Frondihabitans sp. PAMC 28766: one gene and its partner. The protein of the gene in region 2 interacts with the protein of the main gene of each other region in a pairwise test. Links are inferred from orthologs where the notes say so. Each region holds a gene or a part of one and is shown on either strand. Other genes may lie near its edges.

Evidence for each region.
Region 1: the proteins of secA (region 2) and secG interact in binary tests that used the Escherichia coli proteins (3 or more experiments, as listed by UniProt). The link is inferred for Frondihabitans sp. PAMC 28766 from one-to-one orthologs.

What each region holds. Positions count from the first base shown.
Region 1 is NZ_CP014513.1:2,638,084-2,652,051, forward strand. Bases 8,657-11,476 are described here. They hold secG (preprotein translocase subunit SecG), read right to left. Parts: upstream 10,283-11,476; coding sequence 10,031-10,282; downstream 8,657-10,030. Other genes in these bases: AX769_RS12745 (glucose-6-phosphate dehydrogenase assembly protein OpcA), read left to right, coding at 8,657-8,743; pgl (6-phosphogluconolactonase), read left to right, coding at 8,825-9,595; AX769_RS12755 (RNA polymerase-binding protein RbpA), read right to left, coding at 9,657-10,031; pgk (phosphoglycerate kinase), read right to left, coding at 11,143-11,476. Outside these bases: AX769_RS12715 (AAA family ATPase), read right to left, coding at 1-9; AX769_RS12720 (heme o synthase), read right to left, coding at 21-968; tkt (transketolase), read left to right, coding at 1,312-3,414; tal (transaldolase), read left to right, coding at 3,440-4,567; AX769_RS12735 (glucose-6-phosphate isomerase), read left to right, coding at 4,564-6,162; zwf (glucose-6-phosphate dehydrogenase), read left to right, coding at 6,246-7,802; more of AX769_RS12745, read left to right, coding at 7,799-8,656; more of pgk, read right to left, coding at 11,477-12,354; gap (type I glyceraldehyde-3-phosphate dehydrogenase), read right to left, coding at 12,409-13,413; AX769_RS12780 (superoxide dismutase), read right to left, coding at 13,528-13,968. UniProt on the Escherichia coli protein: Subunit of the protein translocation channel SecYEG. Overexpression of some hybrid proteins has been thought to jam the protein secretion apparatus resulting in cell death; while this may be true it also results in FtsH-mediated degradation of SecY.
Region 2 is NZ_CP014513.1:3,723,544-3,738,128, forward strand. What follows is about bases 6,149-9,585. They hold secA (preprotein translocase subunit SecA), read right to left. Parts: upstream 9,211-9,585; coding sequence 6,349-9,210; downstream 6,149-6,348. Other genes in these bases: AX769_RS25450 (Rv3235 family protein), read left to right, coding at 6,149-6,196; hpf (ribosome hibernation-promoting factor, HPF/YfiA family), read right to left, coding at 9,336-9,585. In the rest of the region: AX769_RS17880 (hypothetical protein), read left to right, coding at 1-184; AX769_RS17885 (LLM class flavin-dependent oxidoreductase), read right to left, coding at 377-1,399; bcp (thioredoxin-dependent thiol peroxidase), read left to right, coding at 1,654-2,130; AX769_RS17900 (hypothetical protein), read right to left, coding at 2,487-2,924; AX769_RS17905 (WhiB family transcriptional regulator), read left to right, coding at 3,110-3,358; AX769_RS17910 (sensor histidine kinase), read right to left, coding at 3,603-5,099; AX769_RS17915 (helix-turn-helix domain-containing protein), read left to right, coding at 5,164-5,466; more of AX769_RS25450, read left to right, coding at 5,603-6,148; more of hpf, read right to left, coding at 9,586-10,034; AX769_RS17935 (ComF family protein), read right to left, coding at 10,191-10,850; AX769_RS17940 (GerMN domain-containing protein), read right to left, coding at 10,945-12,627; MtrAB system histidine kinase MtrB, read right to left, coding at 12,624-14,252. UniProt on the Escherichia coli protein: Required for protein export, interacts with the SecYEG preprotein conducting channel.

The DNA of each region.
Region 1 (13,968 bases), 1.1 Mb from region 2 along the record:
AGTCGCCACGACACTTCTTCCTACAAAAAGTGAGGCAGCAGCGGGTCGACACCGACGGCGATGAAGATGAGCGTCATGTACGTGATCGAGGCGCCGAAGACTTTCATCGGCTTCACGTCGATCGCGTGTGTGATCGCGCGGCTGTAGAGACGGTGCGACTCGACGATGAACCACACGCCGGCCGCCACGGCGACGACCGTGTAGAGGATGCCCATGTGGGCGACGGGGATCAGCAGCAGCGAGCATGCGACGGTGGCCCAGGCGTACAGGATCACCTGCAGGCCGACGTGCGCGCGGCCCCGGACCACGGCCAGCATGGGCACGTCGACGGAGGCGTAGTCGTCGCGGTACCGCATCGACAGCGGCCAGTAGTGCGGCGGAGTCCAGAGGAAGATGATGCCGAAAAGGATCAGCGGCGTCCACCCGAGCGAGTCGGTCACGGCCGCCCAGCCGATCAGCACCGGCATGCAGCCGGCGATGCCGCCCCAGACGATGTTCTGGGGGGTGCGGCGCTTGAGCCACAGCGTGTACACGATGACGTAGAACAGGATCGCGAAGAGCGAGAGCGCCGCCGCAAGCACGTTGACCGTGAGCGCGAGCCAGACGATCGACGCCACGCCCATCACGTACGAGAAGATCAGCGCCTCGCGATCGGTGACGTCGCCGGTGACGAGCGCCCGATCGGCTGTGCGCTTCATGACGCGGTCGATGTCGCGGTCGATGTAGCAGTTGAAGGCCGAGGCCGAGCCTGCGCTGAGGGCACCGCCGATGAGCGTCGCGGCGATGAGCCAGAGGTTCGGGATGCCGCCCTGGGCCAGGAACATCGTCGGCGCCGTCGTGACGAGCAGCAACTCCATCACGCGGGGCTTGGTCAGCGAGATGTAGGCACGGACCTTGCGCTTGGCACCGATGCGGCGCCACGTGGGGCGCTCGCGAGTCGGATTCGAGCGGGTGTCGACTGCTGTCATACGTCCTCTAAGTGCGAGGTCTCCCCGCAGGAAGACGAGTGACCGACCAGGCTGATCTGTGGCCGGTTCAAGTCTAAGCGATGAATGTCTACGCTGACGGCGATCCATCCAGCGGCAAGCGGGCGGCCGACCCCTCGACGTCCCTATACTGGCAGGTGCTTGCCAGTTGCAGGGCACAGGGCGCCGATCACACTGTTCGTGTCGATGTCGCCGCGTCGATGAGTCCATCGGCACACACCCGCATCCGGGCCGATAACACGGTCGAGCCGATGACGTCTCGGCAGGCGCTGTCCGTGCGGGAGCGAAACCCGCGCAATCTCGCATCAAGAAGGGTCATCCTCAAGTGGCAGATCTGCAATGGGAATCCATTGACGAAAAGGCAGTCAACACGGTGCGCGTCCTCGCGGCCGACGCGGTCCAGAAGGTGGGGAACGGCCACCCGGGCACCGCGATGAGCCTGGCGCCCGCCGCATACCTCCTGTTCCAAAAGGTGATGCACCGCGACCCCAGCGACAGCACCTGGATCGGGCGCGACCGCTTCATCCTCTCGGTCGGGCACTCCTCGCTCACCCAGTACATCCAGTTCTATCTGGGCGGCTACGGGCTCGAGCTGAAAGACCTCGAGGAGCTCCGCACCTGGGGCTCCAAGACCCCGGGTCACCCCGAGTACGGCCACACCGACGGAATCGAGATCACCACCGGCCCTCTGGGCCAGGGTCTCGCCTCTTCCGTCGGCTTCGCCTACGCGTCCCGCTTCGAGCGTGGCCTGTTCGACGCTGACGCGGCACCGGGCACCAGCCCGTTCGACCACTTCGTCTACGTGATCGCCGGCGACGGCGACATGCAGGAGGGCATCACCAGCGAGGCCGCCTCGCTCGCCGGCCACCAGCAGCTCGGCAACCTCATCGCGATCTACGACTCGAACCAGATCTCGATCGAGGACGACACCAACATCGCCTTCACTGAAGACGTTCACAAGCGCTTCCTCGCCTACGACTGGGATGTCCAGGTCGTCGACTGGAAGAAGACCGGCGAGTACGTCGAAGACGTCGCCGAGTTGAACGACGCGATCGAGAAGGCCAAGGGCGTCACCGACAAGCCGTCGCTGATCATCCTCAAGACCATCATCGCGTGGCCCTCCCCCACCAAGCAGAACTCCGGCAAGGCGCACGGCTCGGCCCTCGGCACCGAAGAGATCGCGGCTCTGAAGAAGATCCTCGACTTCAACCCCGACAAGTCGTTCGACGTCGACCCCGCCGTCCTCGAGCACACCCGCAAGGCCGTCGAGCGCGGCCAGGCGCAGCACGCCGAATGGAACGAGAAGCTCGAGGCGTGGGCTTCGGCCAACCCCGAGAAGAACGCGCTGCTCAATCGCATGCTCGCCGGCGAGCTCCCCACCGATCTCGAGGGTGCACTGCCCGTGTTCGAGCCCGGCAAAGAGGTCTCGACCCGTGCCGCGTCCGGCAAGGTCATCAACGCCATCGCCGGCGTCCTGCCCGAGTTCTGGGGCGGCTCGGCCGACCTCGCCGAGTCGAACCTCACCTCGATCACCGATGCCAAGTCGTTCGTCCCCACCGAGTGGTCGACCCACGAGTGGTCGGGGAACCCCTACGGCCGCGTGCTGCACTTCGGCATCCGCGAGCACGCCATGGGCGCGATCCTGAACGGAATCGTGCTGCACGGCAACACGCGCCCCTTCGGCGGCACGTTCCTGATCTTCTCCGACTACATGCGCCCGGCCGTCCGTCTCGCCGCGCTCATGAAGGCGCCGACCACCTACGTCTGGACCCACGACTCCGTGGCCCTCGGCGAGGACGGCCCGACGCACCAGCCGATCGAGCAGCTCTGGGCGCTTCGTGCGATCCCCGACTTCTCGCTGGTCCGCCCGGCCGACGCCAACGAGACCTCCTACGCGTGGCTGACGATCCTTCAGCGTTTCTCCGGCCCCGAGGGCCTCGCCCTCAGTCGGCAGAACCTCCCGGTCTTCGAGCGCGGCGAGGGCGAGGCCACCGGCGACACCTTCGCTTCGGCGAAGTACGTCTCGAAGGGCGCCTACGTGCTCGCCGAGGCCCCGGGCGGCACCCCCGACGTGATCCTGATCGCGACGGGCTCCGAGGTGCAGATCGCCGTCGAGGCACGCGAGGTGCTGCGCGGCGAGGGAATCAACGCCCGCGTCGTCTCCGCCCCCAGCCTCGACTGGTTCGACGAGCAGAGCGACGACTACAAAGAGTCCGTCCTGCCGTCGTCGGTCAAGGCGCGCGTGTCGATCGAAGCCGGTATCGCACTCGGCTGGAAGAACTACATCGGCGACGCCGGCCGCAGCGTCTCGATCGAGCACTTCGGTGCCTCGGCCGACTACAAGACCCTGTTCGAGAAGTTCGGCATCACCACCGAGGCCGCCGTCTCGGCCGCGAAAGAGTCCCTCAACGAACTCGCCGCTCTCTGAGCCCCGAGAAGAAGAAGAGAAGAAAATGACTGACATCCAGACCACAGCAACGACCCCGACCGCGCAGCTCTCCGCTGCCGGCGTGAGCATCTGGCTCGACGACCTCTCGCGCGAGCGCATCCAGTCCGAGGGCCTCCAGAAGCTCATCGCCGAGAAGAACGTCGTCGGCGTCACCACCAACCCGACGATCTTCGCCGGCGCACTCGCCAAGGGCGAGGCGTACGACGCCCAGGTCGCGGAGCTGGCCAAGGCCGGCAAAGGCGTGACCGACTCGGTCTTCGAGATCACCACCAGCGACGTGGCCAACGCGTGCGACATCTTCAAGCCGATCTACGACTCGACGAACGGCTTCGACGGCCGTGTGTCGATCGAGGTCGAGCCGGGCCTCGCGCACGACGCCGCAAAGACCATCGAGCAGGCGAAGTCGCTCCACTCCCGAGTCGACCGCGAGAACGTCCTCATCAAGATTCCGGCGACCGTCGAGGGCCTCGAAGCCATCACCGCGACGATCGCCGAGGGCATCAGCGTCAACGTCACGCTCATCTTCTCGCTCGAGCGCTACCGCGCCGTGATCAACGCCTACCTGACCGGTCTCGAGCAGGCCAAGGCCAAGGGGATCGACCTGTCGAAGGTCCACTCGGTCGCGTCCTTCTTCGTGTCGCGCGTCGACACCGAGATCGACAAGCGCCTCGAGGCAGTCGGCACCGACGAGGCCAAGGCGCTCAAGTCGAAGGCCGGCGTGGCCAACGCTCAGCTCGCCTACGAGGTGTACGAGCAGGCGTTCGCGACCGAGCGTGCCAAGGGCCTCCTCGCCGAGGGCGGCAACAAGCAGCGCCCGCTGTGGGCCTCGACCGGCGTCAAAGACCCCAACGTGCTCGACACCACCTACGTGGTCGAGCTCGTCGCCCCCGAGGTCGTCAACACGATGCCCGAGAAGACGCTCGACGCGACCTTCGACCACGGCGTCATCACCGGCGACACGATCACCGGATCGTACGCGGCCGCCAACAAGGTGATGGACGACATCGCCGCTCAGGGCATCTCGTACGACGACGTCGTGGCCGTGCTCGAATCCGAGGGCGTCGACAAGTTCATCGTCTCCTGGAACGAGCTGCTCGACACCGTGACGGCCGCTCTGGACGCCGCTAAGTGACAGTAGCCATCACCGCGTCGGGCGATGCTGCGACTGCAGTCGAGTCCGTCGTCCCGACGCTGGTGCGCGACCTCGTCGCGTCCGGCATCACGGGTCTGGACCCCGCTCTGTGGGGCCCGGAGGCCGAAGAAGAGGCGTCCAAACGCCTGGGGTGGACGGAGGCCGTCTCGGTCTCCGCCCCCCTGGTGGCGCAGATCGCCGAGCTTCGTAAGAAGCTGCACAAAAAGCACCTGACGCACTTCGTGCTCGCCGGCATGGGCGGCTCGTCGCTCGCGCCCGAGGTCATCACTCGCACCGCCGGTGTCGAGCTGACCGTCCTCGACGCGACCGAGCCGGGCCAGGTGCTCGCCGCTCTGAACGACGACCTGAAGCACACCGTGCTCATCGTCTCGTCCAAGTCGGGCTCGACCGTCGAGACGGCGAGCCAGCGGGCGACGTTCGAGAAGGCCTTCCACGATGCCGGCTACACCGACATCGCCGACCGCATCGTCGTCGTCACCGACCCCGGTTCGCCGCTCGAGCAGTCTGCTCGCGAGGCGGGCTACGTCGTCTTCACCGCCGACCCGGCGATCGGAGGGCGCTACTCGGCCCTCTCGGCCTTCGGGCTCGTCCCGTCGGGCCTCGCGGGGGCCGACATCGAAGAGTTGCTGGCCGAGGCTGGCGCCGTGACGGTCGAGCTGTCGCAGGATCGCCCGGACAACCCGGGCCTCGTGCTCGGGGCCGTCCTGGCCGGCACGAGCCCGTTGCGCGACAAGATCGGCCTCGTGGCCGACGGCACGCACATCCAGGGCTTCCCCGACTGGGCCGAGCAGCTGATCGCCGAGTCGACCGGCAAGCAGGGCCGCGGGCTCCTGCCCGTCGTGCTCGACCTCGACTCGCCCGAGATCACCGAGGGTCTGCACGACGTGCAGATCGTCCGGTTCGTCGCCAACACTGAGGAGACCCGCGAGGTCGCCCCCGGCGAGGTCGAGATCTCCGGATCCCTCGGGGCCCAGTTCATGGTGTGGGAGTACGCGGTGGCCGTGGCCGGTCGCCTTCTCGGCATCAACCCGTTCGATCAGCCCGATGTCGAGTCGGCCAAGGCGGCGACGCGGGCTCTGCTCGACTCCGCCCCCGCGCCGACGCCCGCCGCGTTCACGGCGAACGGCGTCGAGGTGCGCTCGCGCGGCGGAATCGACCTCGGCGATGGTCTCGACGACGCCGTGGCCGGTCTGCTGAAGCACCTGACCGACGACGGCTACCTGGCGATCCAGGCCTACGTCGACCGTGTTGCGAACCCTGCCTTGGCCGAGCTGCGCGACATCCTGGCGACCCGCACCGAGCGGCCCGTCACCTTCGGCTGGGGCCCGCGCTTCCTGCACTCCACCGGGCAGTACCACAAGGGCGGGCCGGCCACCGGCGTGTTCCTGCAGATCACACAGGTGCCCGAGACCGATCTGCCCATTCCCGGCAGTTCGTTCACCTTCGGCACCCTCGTCGCGGCTCAGGCCGCCGGTGACGCCGCCGTCCTGGCCGAGCACGGCCGGCCGGTGCTGACGCTCACCGTCACCGACGTGGCGGCGGCTCTGCCGGCGCTTCTCGGCGCACTCCGCTGATGGGCGGTCGGGCGCGGGGTCGAGTCGATCCTGCGCCCGCTCTCGACCCTGACCGCTTCATGACGCAAGGAATCGGATAACACATGGCACCGGTGGAAATCACGCCGGAGTACAACCCTCTGCGGTTGCCCTCCGACCGACGACTCAACCGCATCGCCGGCCCGTCGAGCCTCATCATCTTCGGCGTGACAGGCGACCTGTCGCGCAAGAAGGTCATGCCGGCGATCTACGACCTGGCCAACCGCGGTCTCCTGCCCCCGGGCTTCGCCCTCGTCGGCTTCGCCCGGCGCGAGTGGGAGGACCAGGACTTCGAGCAGGTCGTCTACGAGGCCGTCAAGCAGCACGCGCGCACGCCTTTCGACGAGGACGTGTGGCGCCAGCTCAAAGAGGGCATCCGCTTCGTGCAGGGCGACTTCGACGATGCGGAGGCCTTTCAGCTGCTCAAGAAGACCATCGACGAACTCGACGTCGAGCGCGGCACGATGGGCAACCACGCCTTCTACCTCTCGATCCCGCCGAAGTTCTTCCCGCTCGTCACCGAGCAGCTGCGGGACTCCGGTCTCGCCGACGACACCGTCGACATCCACGGCGAGAAACCCTGGCGACGCGTCGTCATCGAGAAGCCCTTCGGGAGCGACCTCGAGACGGCTCGCGAACTGAACGCGGTCGTCGAGACGGTGTTCGAGCCCGACTCGGTCTTCCGCATCGACCACTACCTCGGCAAGGAGACGGTTCAGAACCTGCTGACGCTCCGTTTCGCCAACCAGATGTACGAGCCGCTGTGGAACAGCAACTACGTCGACCACGTGCAGATCACCATGGCCGAGGACATCGGCGTGGCCGGTCGTGCCGGCTACTACGACGGCATCGGCGCTGCTCGCGACGTCATCCAGAACCACCTCCTGCAGCTGCTGGCGCTCACCGCGATGGAAGAGCCCGTCAGCTTCAAAGCGCGCGACCTTCGCGCCGAGAAAGAGAAGGTGCTCTCGGCTGTCACCATCCCCGCCGACCTCGCCGAGGGCACCGCCCGCGGGCAGTACTCCGGCGGTTGGCAGGGCGGCGAGAAGGTGCTCGGCTTCTTGGAGGAGGCTGGGATGAACCCCGAGTCGGTCACCGAGACCTACGCAGCGATCAGGCTCGAGATCGCCACGCGCCGCTGGTCGGGCGTGCCGTTCTATCTGCGCGCCGGCAAGCGCCTCGGCCGCCGCGTCACCGAGATCGCAGTCGTCTTCAAGCGCGTGCCCGAGAACGTCTTCGGCCTCGGCGACGGCGCCGAGCTGGGGCAGAACGCCCTCGTGATCCGCGTGCAGCCCGACGAGGGTGTCACCCTCCGCTTCGGCTCGAAGGTGCCCGGCATCGGCACTCAGGTTCGCGACGTCACGATGGACTTCGGCTACGGCCACGCGTTCACCGAGGCCAGCCCGGAGGCCTACGAGCGGCTCATCCTCGATGTCCTGCTCGGCGACCCTCCGCTCTTCCCCCGCCACGAGGAGGTCGAGCTGTCGTGGAAGATCCTCGACCCGATCGAGCGCTTCTGGGCCGCCCAGGGGCAGCCCGAGCAGTACCGTCCCGGCACCTGGGGCCCCCACAGTGCCGATGAACTCATGGCCCGCGACGGCCGTACCTGGAGGCGTCCGTGATCGTCGATCTGCCCGACAGCACCATCAGCCGAGTCTCAAAGGCTCTGGTCAAGATCCGCGAAGAGGGCGGTGTCGTCGCCCTCGGTCGCGTGCTGACCCTCGTCATCTCGACGACCCTGGGCCACGAAGAGGAGGCGATCGAGGCCGCCAACGAGGCGTCTCGCGAGCACCCGATGCGGGTCATCGTGATCTCGACCGCCGATGAGATTTTGTCCGCCGAAGAGCCCCGGCTCGACGCGCAGATCCGCGTGGGCGGCGATGCCGGCGCGAGCGAGGTCATCCTGCTGCGCGCTTATGGCGACATCGCCCGCGACGAGGAGGGGCTCGTCACAGGCCTCCTGCTGCCCGACGCCCCCGTCGTCGCGTGGTGGCCCGGCAAGGCGCCCGCGGTCGTCTCGGAGTCGCCTCTCGGCCGAATCGCGCAGCGCAGGATCACCGACGCGGCCGCTCAGAGCAACCCGCGTCAGTCGATCATCGACCTGGCCTCGACCTACGAGCCGGGCGACACGGACTTCGCCTGGACGCGGCTCACCCTCTGGCGCACGCAGCTGGCGGCGGCTCTCGACCAGCCGCCGTACGAGCCGGTCACCGCGGTCGAGGTGTCCGGCGCCGCCGACTCCCCCTCGACGCTGCTGCTGGCCGCCTGGCTGCGTCTGCAGCTCGAGGTGCCCGTCAAGCACGAGCTCACGTCGCGCGCGACCGGCTCGAGTGGCATCCACGGCGTGAAGCTCGTGCGAGCATCCGGGCCGATCGAGCTCGAGCGCTCGCTCGTCGACGTCGCCACGCTCTCGCAGCCCGAACAGCCGACGCACGACCTGTCGCTGCCACGCCGCGGCCTGCGCGACTGCCTGGCCGAAGAACTCCGTAGACTCGACCCTGACTCGCTCTTCGGCAATGTCGTCAAGAGCGGCGTCGCCCTGCTCCGTGCTGACCAGCCGTGACGCAGACCCAGGCGACATCTGTTTGACGCAGTTCGACCTGTCATCCTGACAGGTCACGACAGTAATAGAGGCTACTGAGACGTGACGAATGAACGCCGGGTGCTGGTTCACCCCGACAAGCAATCCCTGGGGGCCTCGGTCGCCGCTCGCTTCATCACGAAGATCATCGACGTCATCGAAGAGCAGGATTACGCGTCCGTCGTGCTCAGCGGCGGTTCGGTCAGCACCCTGGTGCTCGCCGCGATCAACCGGTCAGAGGCGCGTGACAGCGTCGACTGGTCGAAGGTGTCGTTCTGGTGGGCCGACGAGCGCTTCGTCGCCGCAGACTCGGACGACCGCAACGATCGCCAGAACGGCGTCGACCTGCTCGACCACATCGGCGTCCTGCCCGAGAACGTCCACCGCATGGCGAATACCGACGACGCTGCCGACCTCGCCGAGGCGGCCTCGCAGTACGTCGCCACGCTGAAGGAGCACGCTCAGGCCGACGACGAGTCGCCTCGTTTCGACATCACGCTGCTCGGTGTCGGGCCCGACGGTCACGTCGCCTCGCTCTTCCCCGACAAGCCGCAGGTGCTGCAGACGTCGCCCACTGTGCTGACCATCGATGACTCCCCCAAGCCGCCGCCCGAGCGCCTGACCCTCAGCCTGCCGGCGATCAACAACTCGCAGCGCGTCTGGATGATCCTCGCCGGTGCCGAGAAAGCGGCCTCGCTCGGCCTCGCTCTCGCGGGCGCCGGTGCCGACCAGGTGCCTGTCGCCGGGGTCAAGGGTCGCAAGCGGACGGTCTTCTTCGTCGACCGGGACGCTGCGGCCGAGGTGCCCGAACAGCTCATCGCCTCGACCTACTAGATCGACGACGACGAAGGCCCCGAACATTCGTTCGGGGCCTTCGTCGTTGGTGTGCTGCCGCCTACTTCTTCGCCGGGGTCGGGATCTTGCCGCGACGCTGACGAAGCTGCTGAAGGGCTTCGTCGAGGAGCTGAGCAGCCTCTTCTTCGGTGCGACGCTCTTTCACGTACGCGAGGTGGGTCTTGTACGGCTCGAGCTTGGCGACGACCGGGGGGTTGTCTTTGTCACGCCCGGCAGGAAGGCCGGTGGACGGCGAGTCGACCGTCTCGGGAATCTCCTCTTCGGGCACGTTCGCCGCGAAGTGTCGCACGACCTCGTTGCCCAGGGCATCCCAGTAGGAGACGGTGATTCGCTCGGCGTGGAACCCCCGATCCTGCTCGCCCATGGGGCCTGCGCCGACGCGAGAACCCCTGATTGCACTGCCGCCTGATGCCATTACGATCCCGCCGTGAACTTGGTGATGAGCCCCAGGACCACGATGGAAGCGAACCACACGAGGCCGAGGATGACTGTGATGCGATTGAGGTTCCGCTCAGCAACACCGGACGCGCCGAGGTTGCTGGTCACCCCGCCGCCGAACATGTCGGAGAGCCCGCCACCGCGACCGCGGTGCAGCAGGATGAGAAGCGTCAGCAGAAGGCTCGTGATACCGAGCACGACATACAAGACGGTTTGGAGAATTTGCACGGAAAACCTTTCGAGCGTTTCGGGCCGCTAACGATTATAACCGGGCGGAGGCGAAATGCCGCGCCCGGCACCGTCGGGTCTAGACGCCGACGTGGTTCTGGTAGCGGACGATGCTCGCGAACTCGGTGATGTCGAGGCTCGCGCCGCCGACGAGAGCGCCGTCGACATTGGGCTCGCGCATGAACGACGCGACGTTGCCCGACTTGACCGAGCCGCCGTACAGGATGCGGGTCGCCGCGGCCTGGTCGGCCCCCAGCTTCTCGGTGAGCGTGTCGCGGAGGGCCGCGCAGACCTGCTCGGCCTGGTCGGGCGTCGCCGCCTGGCCGGAGCCGATCGCCCACACCGGCTCGTAGGCCACGACGATCTCGCCGCCGGCCGGAAGCCACTCGAGGGCAGCGCCGAGTTGAGCGACGGGAACGGCGCTCGGGCCGTGCTTCTCGAGGTCTTCGGCCGTCTCGCCGACGCAGATCACGGGAATGAGGCCGTTGCGATGCGCAGCCGTTACCTTCGCCGCGACGACCTCGTCGGTCTCGCCGTGGACGATGCGGCGCTCGGAGTGGCCGACGATGACGTACTTCACGTCGAGCCTGGCGAGGAACGCCCCGGAGATGTCGCCGGTGAAGGCGCCATCGTCGTTGTCCGACAGGTCTTGCGCCCCCAGCTCCAGCTCGAGTTTGTCCGCGTCGATCAGCGTCTGCACACTGCGGAGGTCGGTGAACGGCGGAAGATCGCCGCCTCCACGTCTCCGAAGTTGTGCTTGGCGTCTTTGAGACTCCAGGCGAGCTTCTGGACGAAGGCGATCGACTGCAGGTGGTCGAGGTTCATCTTCCAGTTGCCGGCGATGAACGGGCGTCGTGCGGTTACCATCCGAGGACCTCCAGGCCTGGCAGCTTCTTGCCCTCGAGGAACTCGAGGCTGGCGCCACCTCCGGTGGAGATGTGCCCGAACTGGTCGTCGGTGAAGCCGAGGGCGCGAACGGCCGAGGCCGAGTCGCCTCCCCCGACGACGCCGAGACCGTCCACGTGTGTCAGTGCCTCGGCGACCGTCCTGGTGCCGGCGGCGAAGGCCGGGAACTCGAACACGCCCATGGGGCCGTTCCAGAACACGGTCTTCGACGACGCGACGATGTCCGCGAACGCGGCCGCCGTGTCGGGACCGATGTCGAGGCCGATGCCGGCATCGCCGAACGTCGTCGAGTCGATGGCGTCGGCAGCCACCGTCTCGTGGTCGGCGTCGGCCGCGAAGCCGGATGCCACGACCACGTCGGTGGGCAGCACGAGGCGGATGCCCTTCGACTCGGCCTCGGCGATGTAGCCGCGCACGCGATCGAGCTGGTCCGCCTCGAGCAGGCTCTTGCCGACCGCATGGCCCTGGGCCGCGAGGAAGGTGAAGAGCATGCCGCCGCCGATGAGCAGGTTGTCGACCCGCGGCAGCAGATGCTCGATGACACCGAGCTTGTCGGAGACCTTCGAGCCTCCGAGCACGACCGTGTAGGGGCGCTCGGGCGTCTCGGTGAGGCGGTCGAGCACACCGAGCTCGGTCTCGATCAGCGAGCCCGCCGCGCTGGGCAGCAGCTGCGGCAGGTCGTAGACGCTGGCCTGCTTGCGGTGCACGACGCCGAAGCCGTCCGAGACGAACACGTCGCCGAACGCGGCGAGCTCGCGAGCGAAGGCCTGGCGCTCCTCATCGCTCTTCGAGGTCTCGGCGGCCTGGTACCTGAGGTTCTCGAGCACCAGGATCTCGCCGTCGGCGAGTGCCTCGACGGCGGAAGCCGTCTCGGTGCCGGTCGTCGACGGGGCGAACGCCACGGGGGTGCCGAGGAGTTCGCCCAGTCGCAGAGCGACGGGAGCCAAGCTGTATTCGGGCTTGGGCTCGCCGTCGGGGCGGCCGAGGTGCGAGATGACGACGACGCGGGCGCCGGCGCCGATCAGGGTGCGGAGGGTGCCCAGGGAAGCGCGCACGCGGCCGTCGTCGGTGATCACGCCGTCTTTCAACGGCACGTTCAAGTCGCAGCGGACGATGACGCGCTTGCCGGCGAGTTCGCCGAGGGACTCGAGGGTGCGGAGAGCCATGAGTTGCTGCCTATCGATTCGTGCGTTCGGTACGTAGCCCGTCGTGTGTCGGCACTAGAGCTTGGCTGCGACGTACTCGGCGAGGTCGACGAGGCGGTTCGAGTAGCCCCACTCGTTGTCGTACCACGAGGTGATCTTGACGAGGTTGCCGATGACCTTGGTCAGGCCAGAGTCGTAGATCGACGAGTGCGGGTCGGTGCGGATGTCGCTCGACACCAGCGGGTCTTCCGAGTAGAGCAGGATGCCCTTGAGGTCGCCCTCGGCAGCCGCCTTGTAGGCCGCGTTGATCTGCTCGACCGTGACGGGTGTGCTCGTCTCGAGCGTGACGTCGGTGATCGAGCCGGTCGGCACCGGGACGCGGAGGGCGTAGCCGTCGAGCTTGCCCGCCAGCTCGGGGATCACGAGGCCGATGGCCTTCGCGGCACCGGTCGAGGTCGGCACGATGTTGAGGGCCGCGGCGCGTGCACGACGCGGGTCCTTGTGCGGGCCGTCCTGGAGGTTCTGGTCGGCCGTGTAAGCGTGCACCGTCGTCATGAGGCCGCGCTCGACGCCGAAGTTGTCGAGGAAGACCTTCATCAGGGGCGCGAGGCTGTTCGTGGTGCACGACGCGTTCGAGATGATGTGGTGGTTGGCCGGGTCGTAGCCCGACTCGTTCACGCCGAGGACGATGGTGATGTCGTCGCCGGTGGCCGGAGCGGAGATGATGACCTTCTTGGCGCCCGCGTCGATGTGCTTCTGCGCATCGGCGGCCTTGGTGAAGAAGCCGGTCGACTCGATGACGATGTCGACTCCCAGCTCGCCCCAGGGCAGGTTGGCGGGGTCGCGCTCTTCGAAGACCTTGATGGGCTTGCCGTTGACGACGATGGTGTCGCCGTCGAGCTCGACGGTCGCGTCGAGGCGGCCCGTGATCGAGTCGAACTTGAGGAGGTTGGCAAGAGCCGCGTTGTCGGTCAGGTCGTTGACGGCGACGATCTCGAGGTCACTGCCCTTGGCGAGGGCTGCGCGGAAGTAGTTGCGGCCGATTCGGCCGAAGCCGTTGATACCGATCTTGACGCTCAATGGTTCTCCAGTTTTTCATGGCGCCTGAGGCGCTCGTGGCGGGGCTTGGGGCTTCACAGTGGGGAGCTTTGGGCCTCTACGACAGTAGCGCAGAGGCCGCAGGATACGACGAGGCTAGAAGACGAGGAGGCCTTGGGTCTTGGAGGCTGCTGCGGTGTAGCGGGCCTGGACGTTGTCCCAGTTGACGATGTTCCAGAACGCCTTGACGTAGTCGGCGCGGACGTTCTTGTAGTCGAGGTAGTAGGCGTGCTCCCAGACGTCGAGCATCAAAAGCGGCACGAGGCCGAAGGGAACGTTGCCCTGCTGGTCGAAGAGCTGGAAGATGCTGAGCTTCTGGCCGAGGACGTCGTACGCGAGCACGCTCCAGCCGGAGCCCTGCACGCCGAGAGCGGTGGCGGTGAAGTGCGCGGTGAACTTGTCGAACGACCCGAACTGGTCGTCGATCGCCGAGGCGAGGTCGCCGGTGGGCTTGTCGCCGCCGTCGGGCGAGAGGTTCGTCCAGAAGATCGAGTGGTTGACGTGGCCGCCGAGGTTGAAGGCCAGGTCTTTCTCGAG
Region 2 (14,585 bases):
CGCCGGCGAGACGGCGACGTTCGAGGTCGACGGCAGCTTCCACGTCGACACCTGGGACAAGCGCCGGGAGCCTCTCCCCACCGATGACGCCGACGGCGAGGGACTGAATCTGGCGAAGCACTGGGTCGACATTCCGGAGTTCGGTGCATGGGCGCCACTGGGCGAGTATCTGCGCCTGCACTGACGAGCCTTCGATCCCCGCCTCGTCGGCGTCAGTCACTCGTCACCTCTCCGGGCCCCAAGATCCAGGGTTTCACCGCTGAGGCACGCGTGTCAGGGCGAGTGTGGGTCGTCGAGTACGCCGGACAGATCGCACGGCAGCTCTCCGAGGTCGCCATCGCGTGGGCCAGATCCTTGATGCGGGACAGGCCTCGTGTCAGGCGGCGGTCGGCGCCCAGCCGAGCTCGGGGCCGAGGTGCTCGGCGAGGTCGGTGAGGATCTGCGCGTAGTCGTCGGGCTCGAGGGCGAAGGGCAGCGCGAACGCGACCTCGTCGACGGCCTGGTAGGCGGGGTCGGCGTGAAGTGTGTCGGCGATCTCGGCGGAGGTGCCGACGAGGTCTGCCGCGAACAGCAGCTTGCCCGGGCCCTGGGGCACGCCGACGCGCCCTGCCCGCGATTCGGCGTAGGCGGCGTAGCGGGCGCGCTGCTCCGGCGTCGCCGAGTCCGTGGGCACGACGACGAGGCCCTGCGAGACGCGGGCGGACGCGCCGGCCGGGCGGGCGTCGCGGTACGCATCGATCTGGGCGCGTTGGGTGGTGGCGAAATCGGTGCCCTGCTCGGCGCGGGTCACGCTCGAGGCGAGCAGGTGGAACCCGTTCTCGCCCGCCCACACCGCCGAACGGGTGCTGCCGACGCCGCACCAGAGCCGATCGGCGAGGCCGGGGCTGTGCGGCTGGACGATGCCGCTGAACTCCTCGATTCCCCGTCGGCCCGGCGACTCGCTGACGAGGTCGCCCCGCACCAGGTTGCGGAAGCGAAGGAGGCGGTCGTAGCCGAGGTCCTCCTGGTCGGCGGTGTCGGGGTAGATCGCGTCACGGTAGAGGTCGAAGTTCATCGGGGTTCCCGCTGAGAAGCCGGGGTTGAGGCGGCCGCCGAGCAGGACGTCGACGGTGCCGAGGTCTTCGGCGAGGCGGAACGGGTTCTCGGCCCCGATCGGCGTGACCGCGGTGCCGAGCTCGATGCGGCTTGTCCGCTGCGATGCCGCAGCCATGATCGCGACGGGCGACGAGATGCCGGGCTGCAGGTGCCGGTGACGCAGCCACGCACTGTCGAAGCCGAGCTGCTCGCCGCGCTCGATCACCCGCAGGGTGTCTTCATGGCCGGCAGCCGGGGCCGCGGGGTCGAACGACCCGATCGTGAGGAAGCCGAGGCGCTGCAGCGGGGAACCATGGACGGGCATGCAGCAATTCTCGCAGGGACGGCTGGGGCCCGCAGACAAACAGAAAGGCCCAATCCACGTGGGATCGGGCCTGCCGGTGCACCCCCTCGGACTTGAACCGAGAACCCACTGATTAAGAGTCAGTTGCTCTGCCGATTGAGCTAGAGGTGCGTTGGCTGTGTGAACCGGAGTTCTGCAACCGAGGAACAACATTAGCATGAAGTCGGAGCCGGGCCGAACGGGTGCGGCACCAGTCATGTCACCGGAGGAGAACCATGTCAGATCGTCTCGAGGCGGGCCAGAAGGCCCCCGATTTCACCCTTCCCGACGAGACGGGCAAGCCGGTCTCGCTGCACGACTACCGGGGCGAGAAGGTCATCGTGTACTTCTATCCGGCGGCGGGCACGCCGGGGTGCACTACCGAGGCGTGCGATTTCCGCGACAACATCAACTCGTTGAAGTCGGCCGGCTACCAGGTGCTCGGTGTCTCGAAAGACACGACCGCTGATCTGGCGAAGTTCCGCGACGACCAGGGCCTCAACTTCCCGTTGCTGAGCGACCTCGACCTCACGGTGCACAACGAGTACGCGGCCTACGGCGAGAAGTCGCTCTACGGCAAGACGGTCACCGGCGTCATCCGCTCGACGATCGTCGTCGGCGAGGACGGCACCGTCGAGCTGCCGCTCTACAACGTCAAGGCCACGGGCCACGTGAAGTCGCTGCGCAAGAAGCTGGGGCTCGACGCGGCCTGACCTGGGGAGCGCGAGTCGTCAGGATCCTGTCGCCCCGTCAGGATCCTGCGTCTCGGCTCTGCTGCCAGGAGGATGTCTGCGCATGCCGAGGTAGTCCAGCCGCCCAAGCACCGCGTTTTTCCTCCCGGCTCAGTGTCGCTGCGGGAGGAAGCAGATGCGCGGGAGGAGAACGGTGCCGCCGTTCCTCCCGGCACAGTGCCGGCGTGCCCCTCATCCTCCTGGAGAGAGCGGCCCGTGCCGTTGTCCCTCCCCGGAGGTCGGCGCTTCCTCCCGAACGGACACTTCCTCCCTGGGGCAGACGGTTTTGGGGCGGACGGCCTCCCCGCGCCGCGAGCGGCGACCGCGGGTCTGCTGCGTTAGTCGCGGCGGTCGGTGACGGCGCGGATCGGCGGCGACACGAGCAGCGCGACGATCGCGACGGCCGGCACCACGAGCAGCCAGCCGACGACGGGCGCCGCGGTGAGGCCCTCGAAGCAGCCGAGGCCGATGGCGAACTGCAGCACCTGCCAGACGATGGAGGCGCCGCGCATCCACGCTCGGCCCTTCCAGGCGGCGACCACGATGAAGCCGAGCCAGACCGAGGCGACCGCCGCCATGACGATGACGGCGATACCGGCGGCGTACGAGACGGGCGGCGCGACGAACAGGTCGACGATGAACACCACGGTGATCACCGCGACCGCGACGAATTCGGCTGCCATCAGCACAATCAGCAGCCAGAGCAGAGCCGGGCGACGCCGCGACAGCTGTCGCCTGTCGCTGCCGTCGACTCCGCTTGCCAGTGGTCCAGTCACGCTGAAGGCCTCCCGTTAACCCCTTGATTTGGTCACACCAGTATGCGACCATATTCGAGGTCGAAGTGACGCGTACATCGCTGTGCGTGCCTCCCACATTCTTTTCTTTCCCCTCACAGAACGTCCGGCGTTTCGCTGTCCCATTCGGCATGCCCAGACGTGCGTTACCAAAGGAGTACCCATAGATGGATTGGCGTGACAAGGCCGCCTGCCTGACTGCAGACCCCGAGCTCTTCTTCCCCGTCGGGAACACGGGCCCCGCCGTCGACCAGATCGACAAGGCCAAGGCGGTGTGCGGTCGTTGCTCCGTCACCGAGACCTGCCTCCAGTACGCACTCGAGACGTCTCAGGACTCCGGCGTCTGGGGCGGCCTCAGCGAAGACGAGCGTCGCGCGCTCAAGCGTCGCGCTGCTCGCGCCCGTCGCGCCAGCTAGCTCTGGCCGATCAGCACACAACTCCAGAGATCACAGCAGTTGCGCCGGGGGCGCGTCACCAGCCGGTTTGTCGGCGGGTGACGCGCCCTTCGTGCGTCTGCCGCAGGTCGCGGCTGTCGCCGGTCGCGGCTGTCGCCGGTCGCGGCTACCTGTGCCCGCACAGCCTTACCTTTTCGGCACGTCCAGCCCTTTCAGACGGGCAGAACCTGCCGAAAAGGTAAGGGCACGCGGTGGCGAGCGCCGGCTACGCCGGCTGCTGCAGCCAGCGCAGTGGCACGTCGATCGTGACCTCGGTGCCTGAGCCGACGAGCGTATGCCAGTCGATGGTGCCCGCGAGCTCTCCCTGGATGAGCGTGCGCACGATCTGAGTGCCGAGCCCCGAGCCGACCTTGCCTTCGGGCAGTCCGATACCGTTGTCGCGCACTTTCACCGTGAGCTCGTCATCGGTGCGGTGCGCATTGATCTCGACGTCGCCGTCGCGACCGTCGAGGCCGTGCTCGACGGCGTTCGTGACGAGTTCGGTGAGCGCCAGCGCGAGCGGCGTCGCGTACTCCGACGGCAGTTCGCCGAAGCTGCCCGTGCGCTGCGGACGCACCGTGGTGTTGTGGCTCGAGGCGACCTCGGCGATCAGCATCAGCACCCGGTCGAAGACGGTGTCGAAGTCGACGTTCTGGTTGAGCCCCTCGGAGAGGGTGTCGTGCACGACGGCGATCGACGCGACACGGCGCATGGCCTGGTTGAGGGCATCGCGGGCGACGTCCGTCTGCGTCCTGCGCGCCTGGATGCGAAGCAGCGACGCGACCGTCTGAAGGTTGTTCTTGACACGGTGGTGGATCTCGCGGATGGTCGCGTCTTTCGTGATGAGTTCGCGCTCCTGGTGGCGCAGCTCGGTGACGTCGCGGCACAGCACGATCGCGCCGACACGCTCGCCCCGGTCGCGCAGCGGGATCGCCCGCAGCGACACGGTCACGCCTTTCGCCTCGACGTCGGTGCGCCACGGCGCACGACCGGTGACCACCAGCGGCAGCGATTCGTCGACGACGAGCTTGCCCGAGAGCAGCTCGGTCGTGACTTCGGCCAGGCTCTCGCCTTCGAGCTCGCCGAGGAAGCCCATGCGGTTGAACGCCGAGAGGCCGTTCGGGCTGGCGAAGACGACGACGCCGTCGACGTCGAGCCGCAGGAGGCCGTCGCTCGCGCGGGGCGCACCGCGTCGCGGCCCGGTCGGGGCGCCGAGGTCGGGGAAGTCGCCAGCTGCGATCATGGCGAAGAGGTCGTTGGCGCACTGGTTGAAGGTGAGCTCTTGGCGGCTGGGCGTTCGCGCCTCGGAGAGGTTCGTGTGGCGGGTGATGACTGCGACCGGGTGCTCGCTGATGTCGGGGCGGCTGGCCCCCAGGCGCCGAAGAACGGGCACGGCACGCACACGCGTCGGAGTCTCCTCGTACCAGTCGGGAGCCGCCGAATCGACGATCTGAGCCGTCTCGAACGCCTGACTGATCTGCGCGCGCCACTCGGGGCGCACCTCGTGCCCGACGAAGTCGCGGTAGAACAGCGTCGCCGAGCTCGACGGGCGGGCGTGCGCGACGGCCACGAAGCTTCCGGAGTCGGTCGGCACCCAGAGCACCATGTCGGCGAACGCGAGATCGGCCAGCAGCTGCCAGTCGCCGACGAGCAGGTGCAGCCACTCGACGTCGGCCTCCGACGAGAGGCCTTGGGCGAGAACGAGATCACTGAGCGTCGACACGTCGTTCAGCCTAACCGCCGCTCGCTCCATGGTCGCACCGCGCACGAGGGCCGATAATCGACGTATGGAGCCTCAGGATCGCGAGCGGCCCGACCGGCTCTTTCTCGCTGTTTCGCAGGTGGCCCAGATGCTCAGCCTCGACGATGGCGAGATCGAGGGACTCCTCGAGCGGGGCGAGCTGCGGGGTATCAGGATCGGGACGCGAGACGAGTGGCGCATCGAGCGCAGCGAGCTCGACTCCTACATCGAGGCGAAGTACGAGGAGGCTCGGCGATCCGCCCTCTTCAATGGCTTCGACTTCGGAGCCGTGTCCGACTTCGACCAGCGTCGAAGGCCCACCCCTCCCCCGTCGGACGACATCGACTGAGGCTTTCTTCTCTCGCCTAGAAGCAGTTGTCCACAGAATTCGACATGGCGGCGTGTCGATCCCTTCGAATGTCATATGTTGATGCTACGCCCGTCGCAGCGGGGCGCTCAGTCCGTTCACGAGCGAGAGCAGCACCATGACCATCTCGACGACCGCCGAGTCGAATCTCCCCTTCCCTCCCCTTCCCCTGGGCGCCCACCCGCCGGCCGGCAATGATGCCACCGCGCCCGGGGTGACTCCCCCGAGCCTGCGGGCGGTGCCCCGCGACGAGAGCCCGGAGGAGCCCGACGACGCAGGCGACGGTGGCAGCGTCGGCCCGTCCGCGGACACGGCCACGGACACGGCCACGGCCACGGCCACGGCCACAGCCACGCTCGCGGCCGCGGCAGTCCTGCCCGACCCACGGCCGCTCGTGACGAACCTCGCTCGGTGCGTGATCGAGATCCTGGCCGGGGCTCGCGACATCGAGCAGATCGCCCGGTGGGTCTCCGACGAGGTCTACCGGCACCTGCTGAAGCGCTGCGTGCTCGCCACGCGTGCCCGAAGCGCCCGCAGCGCGTCGGCCCCGCGCCCGACGTTCTCGGTCGGCGCTGTTCGGCTCACCGAGCCCGATGCGGGCGTCGTCGAGGCGGTCGTGGTGATGCACGGGCGGGCACGCAGCCGTGCCGTCGCAATCCGGCTCGAAGCGATGGGGGCACGCTGGCGCGCGACCGCGATCCACGTGCTCTAGTCGGTGAGACCTCGTCTTTCGGCCGACGTCCCAGCGCCGCGGCGCGGGGACCTCGGCCGAAAGACGAGGTCTCTCTGAACGACGAGCGGCGGGTACGCACAGCAGAGGGGCCCCGGCGAACCGAAGCCCCTCTGGCGCGCAGCCGCGAGCGGCTACTTGCGCTTCTGCGAGCGACGCTCGGCGCGGTTGTTGGCCGGCTCGTCGGTGGCGGTGGTGGTCTGGCCGAAGGCGCCGCGCTTGGCGGGCTGACCGTCGCCACCAGAGGCCTCGGTCGAGCCGGAGGTCGCGCGCGCTGCCGCGATCTCGGGGTCGGCCAGGCGCTCGGTCACCTCTTGCTGACGCTGAGCGCGGGCCGTCTCGGCCTTCTCGAGGTGACCGCGCTGGTCGCGCACCTCGACCTCACCCTCGGTGTTGGGTGCCGAGAAGTTGAGCACGGCGTCGGCGTTGTCGCCTTCGCCGAGGCCCTTCGCCGCGATGATCGGGCCGTGATCGTGGCCCTCGTGGCCGACCATGCTCTGCACCTCGACCTCGAGGTTGAACAAGAAGCCGACCGACTCTTCGCGGATCGCGCCCATCATGTTCTGGAAGAGCGCGAAGCCCTCGCGCTGGTACTCGACGAGCGGGTCGCGCTGAGCCATCGCACGGAGGCCGATGCCGTCTTTCAGGTAGTCCATCTCGTAGAGGTGGTCGCGCCAGCGGCGGTCGATCACCGAGAGCACGACCTTGCGCTCGAGCTCGCGCATGGCCGAGTCGCCGAGCGACTCCTCGCGGGCGGCGTAGGCGACGCGTGCGTCGGAGAGGATCTCCTTCTCGAGGAATTCGCGAGTGGCCTTGCCCTTCGAACCCGCCTCGGTGATGACTTCGTCGATGGTGATCGAGATCGGGTAGAGCGTGCCGAGCTCGGTCCACATCGCGTCGAGATCCCAGTCGTCGGGGTTGCCCTCGCCGGTGTGCGACTCGATGACCTCGTTGATGACGCTCTCGAGGAAGTTTTCGGCGCGGTCCTTCAGGTCGTCGCCCTCGAGGATGTGACGGCGGTCGGAGTAGATCGCCTCGCGCTGGCGGTTCAGCACGTCGTCGTACTTCAAGACGTTCTTGCGGATCTCGGCGTTGCGCCCCTCGACCTGCGACTGGGCCGAGCGGATGGCCCGCCCCACGATCTTGTTCTCGATGGCGAGGTCGTCGGGCACGTTGCCGCGGCCCATGAGCGACTCGGCCGCACCGGAGTTGAACAGGCGCATGAGGTCGTCGGTGAGCGACAGGTAGAAACGGCTCTCGCCAGGGTCGCCCTGGCGGCCCGAGCGGCCGCGCAGCTGGTTGTCTATCCGGCGGGACTCGTGGCGCTCAGTGCCGAGCACGTACAGGCCACCCGCGTCGCGCACCTTGTCGCCTTCCTCCTCGACGGCCGTCTTCTTCTCGGCGAACACGTCGTCCCACACGGCCTCGTACTCGTCGGGGGTGTCGACCGGGCTGAGCCCGCGCGAATTCATCTCGGCGACGGCGAGGAACTCGGCGTTGCCGCCGAGCATGATGTCGGTGCCTCGACCGGCCATGTTCGTGGCGACGGTGACGGCGCCGAGGCGACCGGCCTGGGCCACGATGGCCGCCTCTCGAGCGTGGTTCTTCGCGTTGAGGACCTCGTGCTTGATGCCCTTCTTCGCCAGGAGCTTCGAGAGGTACTCGCTCTTCTCGACGCTCGTGGTGCCGACCAGCACCGGCTGGCCCGCCTCGTTGCGCTCGGCGATGTCTTCGGCGACCTGCTCGAACTTCGAGGTCTCGTTCTTGTAGACGAGGTCTGTCTGGTCTTTTCGCACCATGGGCCGGTTGGTGGGGATGGCCACCACGCCGAGCTTGTAGGTCGACATGAACTCGGCGGCCTCGGTCTCGGCCGTGCCCGTCATGCCCGACAGCTTTTTGTAGAGACGGAAGTAGTTCTGCAGTGTGACCGTGGCGAGGGTCTGGTTCTCGGCCTTGACCTCGACGCCCTCCTTCGCCTCGATCGCCTGGTGGATGCCCTCGTTGTAGCGCCGACCCGACAGGATGCGGCCGGTGTGCTCATCGACGATCAGCACCTCGCCGTTGATGACGACATAGTCTTTGTCGCGCTTGAACAGGGCGTCGGCCTTGATCGCGTTGTTCAGGAACGAGATGAGCGGGGTGTTGGCCGACTCGTAGAGGTTGTCGATGCCGAGGTAGTCCTCGACCTTCTCGATGCCGGGCTCGAGCACGCCGACGGTGCGTTTCTTCTCGTCGACCTCGTAGTCGATGTCGGCCTGGAGGCGGCGTGCAAGAGTCGCGAACTCGGCGAACCAGCGGTTGGCCTCGCCGTTCGACGGGCCGGAGATGATGAGCGGGGTGCGAGCCTCGTCGATGAGGATCGAGTCGACCTCGTCGACGACGGCGTAGAAGTGGCCGCGCTGCACCATGTCGGCCGCCTGCCACGCCATGTTGTCGCGCAGGTAGTCGAAACCGAACTCGTTGTTCGTGCCGTACGTGATGTCGGCGGCGTACATCTCGCGGCGCTCGGCCGGCGTCTGGCCGGCCAGGATGCAGCCGGTCGTCATGCCGAGGGCGCGGAAGACGCGCCCCATGAGCTCGGACTGATAGCTGGCGAGGAAGTCGTTGACCGTGATGACGTGAACGCCGCGCGAGGCGATGGCGTTGAGGTAGGCCGCCGTCGTCGCGACGAGCGTCTTGCCCTCGCCCGTCTTCATCTCGGCGATGTTGCCCAGGTGGAGGGCGGCGCCGCCCATCAGCTGGACGTCGTAGGGACGCATGCCGAGCGTGCGGGTTGCGGCCTCTCGGATAGCGGCGAAGGCCTCGGGCAGGAGGTCGTCGAGCGACTCGCCGTTCGCGTAGCGCTCGCGCAGCTCTGCGGTCTCGGAGTGGAGCTCGTCGTCGGTGAGGCTCTTGAAGTCCTCTTCGAGGTCGCCTATGGCCTTGGCGTACGCCTTCAGCTTGCGGAGCGTACGACCCTCGCCGACGCGAAGGACCTTCTCGAGAACATTGGCCACGGAAACTCCCAAAGTGTGTGGTGCTGATACCAGCCCGTGATCTTACCAAGCCTAGTGACCGCTGCCCTGGGAGGCGGCTCGGCTCCGTGCCGAGCCGCCTCCCAGGGCGCGAACGGAAGGAACGGTCAGCTGACGAGGCCGCCGCGGATCGCCATCTCGGTCTCCTGGCGCACGGGCGCCTGGTCGTCGAGGCCGATGACCCCGTAGTCCCAGCCCTTGCGCCGGTAGACGACACTGGGGCGGCCCGACTCGGAGTCGGTGAAGAGGTAGAAGTCGTGCCCGACGAGCTCCATGTAGTAGAGCGCGTCGTCGACCGTCATCGGGGTGGATGAGAAGACCTTCGTGCGGATCACGACGGGGCAGTACTCGTCTTCGAGTTCTGTCTTGTCGTCGGGCACGCTCTCGACCACGCCGGTGCGCACCTGCTCGAGGGTCTCTGCCGAGGCCGGCGTGATGCCGGTGTGGCTGAAGTCGGCCGCCGAGGCCTCGTGCAGCGACGTCGGCCGATGCTGGCCGCGGTGCACCTTGCTGCGATCTTTCGCTCGTCGCACGCGTTCGAGCAGGCGACCGATCGCCAGGTCGAACGCGACGTACTTGTCGGGCCCGCTCGATTCGGCCCGCACCAGCGGGCCCGGGCCGATCAGGGTCAGCTCGACGCGGTCGTCGCCGGACTGCCCGGACGACTTCTCGTTGTGCCGTGTGACCTTGATCTCGAAGGCGAGAGCGCGCGGCGCGAGAGCTGCGACCTTCTCGGACTTCTCGGTGGCGTATTCGCGGAACCGATCGGTGATCCCGACGTTTCGACCCGTTACGGAAATGTCCATGACGTTCTCCCAGCCACTCCAGCGTGCCGCCGTTCGTGTAGGCGGTAGTGCTTTCACGCCTCGTCTGCCCACCGTAACGAGGTGGACGCTCACGTGTCACGTGATGTTCTCCGATTCGCCCGACTGTGACGTCATTCACACGAGAGACCGGCGACATCACACGCCCTTCTCAGACATGAGCGGCGTGGCGGCCACGCTCGCCGCCCCGACGACATCGGCGCCGGCCGAGCGCGCTGCCCGGACGGCCTCGGCGAGGCTGGCCCCGGTCGTCGTGACGTCGTCGACGACGACCACGCGCCGCCCGGCGAGGCGAGGCGAGGCCCGCATGCTGCCTCGCCGGGCGTCGGCCCGCTCGGCCCGCGACCGATGCTTCTGCGACCCCGTGGCGCGCAGGATCCGCAACCCCGGCCGGAAGGGCACCCTCCCTGCGGCCTTCAGCAGCAGCTCGACGGGCTCATAGCCGCGCACCCGCCGCCCCCGGGCCGACCCCGGCACCGGCAGAACCTCGGCGTCGGGCCAGGGCTCGAGCGCCCGCGCCATGGCCGGGCCGAGGGGCCGGGCGAGCCGGAGGCGGCCCTGCTGCTTGAAGGCGAGCACGACGTCGCGCACCATGCCCTCGTAGGTCAGGACCGTTCGCAACGGTGTGCCGTCCGGCAGCCGCGTGACGTGCGCCGGCGGAGGCGAGGCGAGCGTCGCACGGCACCGGGTGCAGAGCTCGACGTCGGCGCGGCCGCAGCCGGCGCAGTCACAGGGCGAGACGAGCGCGAGGGCGCCTCGGAGGGAGTCGACCAGCCAGGGCGGAAGAGAACGGGACATGGCTCGAAGGTGGCAGCCATGGCATCCTGCGGCGCCGTGAAGAACGAATCTGTGGACGACCGGCGGTTCTCCACAGGCCGATCGGGAGAGGACGTCAGCGCTGCGTCGCGAGCAGTTGCGCGGTGATTCCGGTGTCTTCCCAGCCGTTGCCGCGCGGCTCGAGGATGCCGCCGTCGGACGTCAGGACGCGCACGCGGTCGACCCCGTTGCCGCCCACGATGTCGACGCCGGTGCCCGTCGGGCGGCCGAGGTCGGTGGACTCCCCGCCCACGTCGTGCTCGGAGACCATCGAGTCGCCGGCGTTGTCGGTCGACAGCGTGGCGACCGTCAGCTCGTCGACCCAGGTGACGGCCACGGGGGTGCCCGTCGGCGCCGTGATGTCGAGGGCGTCGCCGAGGCCTGTCGGCACGTGCTTGCTGTCGCGGAGGATCGCCGCGACCAGGAGGCGGGTGGTGCCGTCGGCGTCGAGCAGCATCGCGATGCGGGTGCCGTCGCGCGAGATCTTGAAGGCGACGAGCTGTTGGTCGGCCGGCAGCGAGGTCGTGATCGTGTGCGGGGTGCCGTCGATGCCGTAGGCGGTGATCGAGCGCGGATCGGTCGACTGGGCCGACCAGACGTAGCCGAGGCTGTCCATGGTGGGCGCCACGAGCCCCGGCCTCGGGTCGAGTTTCGTGGTCGTGCCGTTGCCCTGCACGGCGGAGACGCCGACCGCGGTGCCGACGGCCGCGACGCCCTCTTTGGCGGAGTACTCGACCGAGGTGGGGTGCAGCGCGACGACGGCCTTCGAGAGCCCGCTGATCTGCGCGACGCTCGTCGACGACCCGAAACCGAACTCGTCTTTCACCAGGATCAACGGCCGAGCGTCGACCGGAGGGTCGGTCGACGCGACCGAACCCGCGTCGTCGGGGATCGAGAGGTGCGCGCCGTCGACGCTGATGTCGACGGCACTGACCGTGGCCACCGTCGAGAAGCTCGCGACGAGCTGGGCCCGCATGCGGGATCGCTCGGTGGCGTCGGCCGACCCGGCATCGCCCGAGAGGTCGACGTGGGCCGTGCCCGAGTCGATCGTGACCGAGTCGAGGGCCAGCTGCGTGCCCTCGGGGAAGGCCGACACGACCGCCCCCCGCAGCCACTTCGAGGGCCCGGCCAGCAGCGCCTCGGCGATGCGGGTCGTGGTCGACGACCGCGCCAGGAACCAGCGCTCGTCGGGCACCAGGTAGGTGTACGTCGGGTCATAGAAGTACACCGCGTGCGGGCGGAAGACCAGGTCGAAGTTGGCCGTCGTCAGCACGATGCCGGGTGGCGCGTACGACAGGCGCCACTCGGTGCCGACCTTCTGCAGACGGAAGGTCAGGGTGGAGTTCGTCGACGGCTGCGACTCGGTGTAGTGGCCGCTGGCATCGACCGTCGCCGCCGTCTGCACCGTGTAGGTGACCTGTGTGGGCGACTGCGCGGTGACGGTGCCCGAACCCTGCCGCACGATCACGCTGGCCCGCGGGTTCCACTTCGCCGCGAACGACTTGGTGAGGTATTCGCGAGCGACCCCGTAGTTGCTCTGCGAACCGGTGCCCGCCTCGATGAAGTCGCGCACGATGCGCTCCTGGTCGCTGCCCGCGACGGGGCCCGACGGCAGGTACTCGATGTCGCTCTGCACGTTGCTGGTGATCTTCTGGCCGGTCTGCACGCCGCCGCCGGAGGGCAGGTTGGCGCAGCCGGCGAGCGCGACAGCCAACAGGATGCCGAGGGCGACGGCGACCGCGCGGCGCGGACGAATCACGAGGCACCCCCTTCGAGAACGGGCCGGTCGAGCGCTGCCGCGTCGGCATCGGGCCAGTCGACACCGATCGGAGACGACAGGATCAAGGCGCCGTGCGTCCGCGGCAGGGTCACGACGAACCGCGTGCCGATGCCGAGTGCCGAGCGAACCTCGAGACGACCGCCGTGCAACTGGGCGTCCTCACGGCTGATCGAGAGGCCGAGTCCGGTGCCGCCGATGCTGCGCTGACGCGAGGGGTCGGCCCGCCAGAACCGGTCGAAGACCCGCTCGACGCTCTCCGGGCTCATGCCGACCCCGTGATCGTCGACGGCGATCGCGACGGCCTCGGCGTTGCTGTCGACCGTGACGACGATCGTGCGACCCTCACCGTGCTCGATCGCGTTGCCCAGGAGGTTGCGCAGCACCCGCCGGACCCGCCGAGGGTCGACCTCGGCCTCGAAGTAGCCGCCCCGGCCGTCCACCGAGATCTGCGAGCCCGCGCTGGCCGCGAGCGGGCCGAACTCCTCGACGCTCTCTTCGACCAGGTGCACGAGCACGACCGGCTCGATCTCGAGTTCGACGGCGCCCGCGTCGAACCGCGAGATCTCGAGCAGGTCGGCGAGCAGCAGCTCGAACCGGTCGACCTGGGTGTGCAGCAACTCGGCCGTCCGTGCCGAGGGGGCGTCGAAACCATCTCGATTGTCGAACAGCAGGTCGCCGGCGAGCCGGATCGTGGTGAGCGGGGTGCGCAGCTCGTGCGACACGTCGGAGACGAACCGCTGCTGCATGCGCGAGAGGTCGGCGAGCTGCTCGATCTGTCGCTGCATCGCGTCGGCCATGCCGTTGAAGGAGCGGCCCAGGGTGGCGATGACATCCTGCCCCGCCTCGGGGATCCGCTCTTCGAGGTGGCCGGCGGCGATCTTCTCGCTCGTCTCGGCCGCCACCCGGATCGGCCCGACCACCAGCCGCACCACCACGTAGGTGATCGCGGCGATCAGCAGCACGAGCGCGATCGAGCCGATGGCGAGGGTCTGCTGCATGAAGTCGAGCGTCTTCTGGGCGTCGCTCAGATCGTAGACGAGGTAGAGCTCGTACTGGCCGGCGGTGGGCACGTCGAGAGTCGACCCCACGGCGAGACCCGGCTGGGTGCCCTGACTGGTCGAGAGCGACACGGCCTGGAAGTGCAGCGAGTCGGTGTTCTTCTCGACGGCCGCCCGGAGCTCTTTGGAGATGGCCGAGTTGGGGAAGTCGGGGCTCGCGATGTTCTGGATGGTCTGGCTCGTGGTCTGGCCCGGCGAGCGCAGGATCGCGATGCTCGTGCCGCCGGGGCTCGACGTCGACGACAGGATCGCCGACTGGGCCTGGTTCTGCAGGCCGTCGAGCTCGACCTGGTTGTTGTCTTCGGTCGCCGTGGCGGAGTCGAAGATGCTCTGCGCCAGCACGGTGGCGCGCTGCGACTCGGACTCGATCTGCTGGCGGCGCTGCTCGTAGATGTTGTTGCTGATCGAGATCGAGATCGACGCGCCGATGACCGTCACTGCGATCCCCGAGAGGATCACGGTGATCGCGATCGTGCGGAACTCCAGCGACGAGCGCCACAGCCCGAGCACCCGGCGAGGCCAGCTGCGCCAGCGCAGCGATCTCACGGCTGTGCCCTCACGGTGTCGACCTCTCGGTGGCCCTCATGCCGTGGCGCTACGACGCACTCGTGCCGGCCCGGTAGCCGACTCCGCGCACGGTGCTGACGATGCGCGGGTTGTCGGGGTCGTGCTCGACCTTCGCGCGGAGACGCTGCACGTGCACGTTGACCAGCCGTGTGTCGGCCTTGTAGTGGTAGCCCCAGACCTGCTCGAGCAGCATCTCGCGCGTGAAGACCTGCTGCGGCTTCGACGCGAGCGCGAGCAGCAGCTCGAACTCGAGCGGGGTGAGGTTGATGACCGCGTCTCCGCGACGCACCTCGTGCGCCGCGACGTCGACCG